Linked DNA regions of Methylomagnum ishizawai. The protein of the gene in region 1 binds, or shares a complex with, the protein of each later gene. Links are inferred from orthologs where the notes say so. Each region holds a gene or a part of one and is shown on either strand. Other genes may lie near its edges. The genes, in order: K5658_RS05290 and trxA.

The links.
Region 2: the proteins of K5658_RS05290 (region 1) and trxA are in contact, whole or in part, in an NMR structure (PDB 2IPA), measured with the Bacillus subtilis proteins. The link is inferred for Methylomagnum ishizawai from one-to-one orthologs.

What each region holds. Positions count from the first base shown.
Region 1 is NZ_AP019783.1:1,159,947-1,163,111, forward strand. What follows is about bases 134-2,980. They hold K5658_RS05290 (arsenate reductase ArsC), read right to left. Parts: upstream 1,895-2,980; coding sequence 1,373-1,894; downstream 134-1,372. Other genes in these bases: K5658_RS05280 (HoxN/HupN/NixA family nickel/cobalt transporter), read left to right, coding at 134-231; arsB (ACR3 family arsenite efflux transporter), read right to left, coding at 297-1,376; K5658_RS05295 (ArsI/CadI family heavy metal resistance metalloenzyme), read right to left, coding at 1,891-2,334; K5658_RS05300 (ArsR/SmtB family transcription factor), read right to left, coding at 2,396-2,740; K5658_RS05305 (toxic anion resistance protein), read right to left, coding at 2,900-2,980. Also shown: more of K5658_RS05280, read left to right, coding at 1-133; more of K5658_RS05305, read right to left, coding at 2,981-3,165. UniProt on the Bacillus subtilis protein: Catalyzes the reduction of arsenate [As(V)] to arsenite [As(III)]. In vitro, can dephosphorylate para-nitrophenyl phosphate (pNPP).
Region 2 is NZ_AP019783.1:3,745,417-3,748,579, reverse strand. What follows is about bases 134-2,978. They hold trxA (thioredoxin TrxA), read left to right. Parts: upstream 134-1,315; coding sequence 1,316-1,642; downstream 1,643-2,978. Other genes in these bases: rho (transcription termination factor Rho), read left to right, coding at 1,838-2,978; K5658_RS17000 (HD-GYP domain-containing protein), read left to right, coding at 134-1,159. Also shown: more of K5658_RS17000, read left to right, coding at 1-133; more of rho, read left to right, coding at 2,979-3,094. UniProt on the Bacillus subtilis protein: Participates in various redox reactions through the reversible oxidation of its active center dithiol to a disulfide and catalyzes dithiol-disulfide exchange reactions.

The DNA.
Region 1 (3,165 bases):
CGGCGGGCGGACCGGACGGGGCGGATTGCCTCCCGCGTCATGGGGCTAGCCGTGGCCGTCCTCAGCCTGGCGGTGGCGGCGTTGGGGGTGGCCAAATACGTTTCTTCCCAGGTCGGGGCCTGGATGGAGGGGTCCGAGCTGTCCATGGGGTTGGGGGTGATCGGCGTCCTCTGCGCCGTTTTCGCCGTGGCCTGGGTTTTCGCCCGTGCCCGCCTTGGCAAGGCGGCCTGACCAGGAGGGATCGCGAAGGGAACCCGCCGGGGATCGCGGGGCGGGTTTTGCTCCGGCGGGAATATTCAGGCGGTTTTGGCGGGCTGCGGGAACCAGTGGCGGGTCCGGTTGCACACGGCGCACACCGACAACATGACCGGCACCTCCACCAGCACGCCGACCACGGTGGCGAGCGCCGCGCCGGATTCCGGGCCGAACAGGGCGATGGCGGTCGCGACCGCCAGCTCGAAGAAATTGCTGGCCCCGATCAAGGCACCCGGCGCGGCCACGGCATAGTTCACCTTGAACAGCCGCATCAGGCCATAGACCAGCGACGAGTTGAAGTAGACCTGGATCAGGATGGGGATGGCGATCAAGCCCACATGCAACCAGCGACCAGTGATGTTGTCGGCCTGGAAGGCGAAGATCAGGACCAGGGTCAGCAGCAGCGCGGAAATCGCGATGGGGTGCAGGCGGGGCAGGAAGGCTTGCTCGAACCACGCCTTGCCCTTGGCCCGTAACAATCCATTGCGTGTCAATACGCCCGCCGTCAGCGGGATCACGATGAACACGACCACCGACCAAAGCAGCACATCGAATGGCACGTCGAGGCCGGAGGTGCCCGACACCAGGAACTTCACGATGGGCGCGAACAGCCCCAGCATGATGAGGTCGTTCACCGCCACCTGGACCAGGGTATAGGCCGGGTCGCCGTCGGTCAGGTAGCTCCACACGAACACCATGGCCGTGCAGGGCGCGGCGGCCAGGATGATGACCCCGGCGGTGTATTGGTCCGCCATCTCCGGGCCGATCCAGGGCAGGAACAGGTGCTTGAAGAACAGCCAGCCCAAAAGGGCCATCCCGAACGGCTTCACCAGCCAGTTCACGAACAGCGTGACCAAGAGGCCCTTGGGGTTCCGGCCCACATCGACAACCGCGCCGAAATCCACCTTCAACATCATGGGGTAGATCATCAGCCAGATCAGCGCGGCTATCGGTAGGTTGATGTGGGAAACCTCCATGCCGCGGAGGGCCGCCACCGGTTCCGGCAGCAGCTTGCCCAGGACGACGCCCACGCCCATGCAGAGCGCCACCCAGACCGTCAGGTAACGGTCGAACAGGCTCATGTGCTTGGGTTCGGCCGCGGTGGTTGCGATGGTGTTCATGACCACTGGGCCTCCTTGGAACTGCCGGGGGTTTCCACGCCGATCCGGTTCAGCGCGGCGGAGAGTTCCGGTCCCGCCATCGTCTCGAACGGCAGGGCCAGGAGCTTCTGGACGCGTTGTTCCAGGGCGGCATAGGTGGCCTCGAAGGCAGCTTCCACCTCCTCCGGGGTTCCGGTCACATGGGCCGGGTCGGGCAAGCCCCAATGGCCCCGGACCGCCTTGCCCAAATAGACAGGGCAGGTTTCGCCGCCCGCCGAATCGCAGACCGAGATCAGGATATCGATCCCGGCCTCCTCGAATTCATCCCAGGACTGGCTCTTATAGCCTTCGGTCGGGAGGCCATGGCGGGCCAGGGTGGCGAGGGCGCCTGGGTTGATGCGGCCTATGGGGTGGCTCCCGGCGCTGGAAGCCCGGAGACGGCCCGCGCCGAGATGGTTGATCAGGGCCTCGCCCAGGACGCTGCGGCAGGAGTTGCCGGTGCACAGGACCAGGACGTGGCGCGGTTGTTCCGCGGTCATGGGCGGTCCCCGGCTTTGGAACCCGGACAACAGGCGGACTTCGGTTCCAACCGGACCGCCGTGTCCGCGCCGAACATCGGGATCGACTTGAGCGTGTGGAAGGCTTCCCAGGCGATGCCTTGGGGATCGAGCGACCAGTATTTGTCGGACTCGGCATAACAGCAGGCGGCCCGGCCCTGCGCCTCGACCGGCAGGGCAGCGGCGCTCAAACCCTGGCGGACGGATTCGAGCGCCTCGCCGGAATCGACCTGTATCCCCAGATGGTCCAGGCCGGGTTCGCGGCCCCGCGCCGAGAGGGCGAAATTGACGCGGGGATCGTCCAGCATCCACTTGGCGTAGTCGGCTTCGCGGACCGTGGGCGCGGCCTGGAACAGCGCGCTGTAAAAGCGGACGCTGTCTTCCAGGTTCTCGACGGCGAGATGGACATGGAATCGTTTCATGGGGAAGCTCCCGGACGGTGGTGGGTTGAAAAAGCGCGGGGCGGCGGAGCGGGTCCGCCGGTTAGGCGGCGGGAGGTCCGCCCGTGCCCGGACACCCCGATGGCGGTGTGGCCGGGCACGGTTGGCCGCCGCAACAGTTCTCCATCAGGAAGGCGAGCAATTCGTTCATCGCCATGTAGTTGGCCGAATAGATGACGAAGCGGCTTTCCTGGCGGGATTGCACGAGGCCCGCGTGGCTCAGCTCCTTCATATGGAAGGTCAGCGAGGACGGCGGGATGCCCAAGGCCTCCCCGATCTTGCCGGCGGGCAAACCCTCCGGGCCGACCTGGACCAGGAGGCGGAAGATGGCGATGCGGGAGTCCTGGGCGAGCGCCGCCAAGGCGGTGACAGCGGTTTTTATTTCCATATTTCAATTTTAATAGAAATATTTGTGTATGCAAGCGCGTTCTCCAAAGCCATCGCAAGCCCGGCGGGCGATGGCCTGCGGAAGATGTGCGGGGCAGGGCGGGGCCCATCCGGTTTGCCAGGCGCGGTCACAGACCCGCACGCCCCGGAATCCGTGGCTTCACAGCCGGATTTCATCGCCCGAGGCCGTGGTCAGGGTGGCGCTGACCTGGCGCACGGTTTCCTGGCGGGTGCGGTCCAGGTAGGACTTGGATTTCTCGACCTCCGCGCCCAGCACGTCCACGGTCTTCTGCATGTTCTCCAGCGCCTTGACCTTGTAGCTGGAAACCATGTCCATGGTGTCGTAGATGTTCTGGAACGCCAGCTTGAGCTTGTCGAGGCTGACGGCGGCGCTGCTGGCCTGTTCGTGGACCCGGCCCGCCTGCT
Region 2 (3,163 bases), 2.6 Mb from region 1 along the record:
GTATGTTTGCGAACTGGACCGGCCCTGGAGCGAAACCCCGTTCTTGTTCGAGGGTTTCGAACTGGCCAGTCCCGCCGATATCCAGGTGGTCATGCAGTATTGCGAGTATGTCTATATCGACATGCACCGCACCCATGTGGTCCATATGGTGCTGGACGAAATCCGGGAGCCGTTTTCCAAGACCGGCAAATCGGCCAGCTTCGACCAGGAAATCCAGGCCGCCGAATCCACCCGCCAACAGACCTCCAGCCTGCTGAAGTCCTTCATCGACGATATCCGCTTTGGCCAGAGCGTGGATGTGCAACTGGGGCAATCGGCGGTGTCGGAATGCGTCGCCAGCATCCTCCGCAACCCCGACGCCATGCTCTATATGGCCCAGATCCGCAACAAGGGCGAGCAATCCAGCCAGCACGCCTTCAATGTCTGCGTGTTCTCCATCCTGCTGGGCCGCCATCTCGGTTTGTCGCCGAAAGCGCTGGAAGGACTCGGCACCTGCGGACTCCTGCACGATGTCGGCAAGATTTCCATCGCCGACGCTCTCCTGAACAAGCCCGACCGGCTCAACGCCGAGGAGCAGGCGATCCTGCGCCAACACCCCAAGCTGGGCCGGGATATCCTGATGTCGGCCCGCAATGTCTATGCCGGCGCGGTCGATGTGGCCTATTGCCATCACGAGCATGTCGATGGCTCCGGCTATCCCCGCGGCCTGCACGATGTGCAATTGAACCTCCATACCAAGATCGTCAGCATCGTCGAGACCTACGACGATGTCACCAGCGAGCGCCCCTACCGCCCGGCCCGCACCCACCTCGACGCCATCATGCTGCTGAACAAGAAGGCGAAGTCGAACAAGTTCGACGCCAAGCTGGTCGAGCGCTTCCTGGCTTGCCTCGGCACCTATCCGCCCGGCAGCATCGTCGAGCTGAGCAATGGGGAGGTGGCGCTGGTGCTGGAAACCAATCCGGGTCAACGCCTGCGGCCCCGCATCCTGGTGGTGCGCGACCCCGACCACAACCCGGTCGAAAGGCTGGTGGACATGGCGGAGCAACAGGTGGACGGGCGCGGCCAACCCTACAAGGTGAAGCTGGTGCGTCCGCCGGGGTATCTGGATATCGATCCGCGCCAGTACCGCGCTACCATTACCAAGGTCTTCAATTGAAAACCCCCTGGAAACACGGGGCTTGCATTTGGGGCGGGTTTAGGCTGAAATGGCCCCACTCGCAAGGAAATGCCAGCCCGTCCAGCGCCGCCCCCTGCGGCCGCCCCCGATAGCACCCCAATCCATCCCCTTCCATCCGACAATGTGGAGACCATTGTGAGCGATAACATCCTTTATGTGAGCGATGCCGAGTTCGAGGACAAGGTATTGAAGTCCGAAACCCCCGTCCTGGTCGATTTCTGGGCGGAATGGTGCGGTCCCTGCAAGATGATCGCGCCGATCCTGGAGGAGATCGCCGAGGATTTCGCCGAACGCTTGATCGTCGCCAAGCTCAATGTCGACGAGAACAACCTCGTCCCGCAGCGCTACAACGTGCGCGGCATCCCGACCCTGATCCTGTTCAAGAACGGCGAAGTGGAAGCCACCAAGGTCGGCGCCCTGGCCAAATCCCAGCTGGCCAAGTTCATCCACGACAACCTCTGAGGATTCCCATCCACCCGCGCCGGCCCCGCCGGGCGGGTTTTTCCATAACCATGCTAACCTGAACCGCATCCTCTCGCCGCCCCCAGCCCGCGCCGCCCCCCGGCACGCTTCCTCCGGCTCGACACCCCGGTCGAGAACACTCCCGCAGACGATTGGTTTGCCCTTGTTCCACACCCTTGACCCCCAACTCAATTTATGAACCTGACCGACCTCAAACGTAAGCCTGTTTCCGAGCTGATCGAAATCGCCGAGACCCTCGATATCGAAGGCGTGGCCCGGACCCGCAAACAGGATTTGATCTTCTCCATCCTGAAGAAACAGGCCAAGAGCGGAGAGGACATTTACGGCGACGGCGTACTGGAAATCCTCACCGATGGTTTCGGTTTCCTGAGGTCGGCGGACAGCTCGTTCCTGGCGGGGCCGGACGATATCTATGTCTCCCCCAGCCAGATCCGCAGGTTCAGCCTCCGCACCGGCGACACCATTTCCGGCAAGATCCGCCCGCCCAAGGACAACGAGCGCTATTTCGCCATGCTCAAGGTGGAGCAGATCAACTACGAGCCGCCGGAGAACGCCAAGCACAAAATCCTCTTCACCAACCTGACCCCGCTGTTCCCCAAGGAGCGCCTGGAACTCGAACTCGGCAACGGCACCACCGAAGACCTCACCGCCCGCGTGATCGACCTGGTGGCCCCCATCGGCAAGGGCCAGCGCGGCTTGATCGTGTCGCCGCCCAAGGCCGGCAAGACCATGATCTTGCAGAATATCGCCCATTCCGTCGCCGAGAAGAACCCCGAGTGCTATCTGATCGTGTTGCTGATCGACGAGCGCCCGGAAGAAGTGACCGAGATGCAGCGCAGCGTGAAGGGCGAGGTGGTGTCCAGCACTTTCGACGAGCCGCCGGCGCGGCATGTGCAGGTGGCGGAAATGGTGCTGGAAAAGGCCAAGCGGCTGGTCGAGCATAAGCGCGACGTGGTGATCCTGCTGGATTCCATCACCCGTCTGGCCCGCGCCTACAACACCGTGATCCCGTCCTCGGGCAAGGTGCTGACCGGCGGCGTGGACGCCAACGCGCTGGAACGGCCCAAGCGCTTTTTCGGCGCGGCCCGCAATATCGAGGAGGGCGGCAGCCTCACCATCATCGCCACGGCCCTGGTCGATACCGGCTCGCGCATGGACGAGGTGATCTACGAGGAATTCAAGGGCACCGGCAACAACGAATTGCACCTGGAACGGAAGATCGCCGAGAAGCGCGTGTATCCCGCCATCAATATCAACCGTTCCGGCACCCGCCGCGAGGAATATCTGGTGCCGCCGGACGAACTGCAAAAATGCTGGATCCTCCGCAAGATTCTCCAGCCTATGGACGAGATGGCGGCCAGTGAGTTCCTGCTGGGCAAGCTGAAGGACACCAAGACCAACCAGGAATTCTTCGACATGATGAAGAGATAATTTTAAGTTATTGAAATTTATTGGCTTTATCGGGTTGCTCGATTATATGTAAGCGCAGTGTAAGCAATC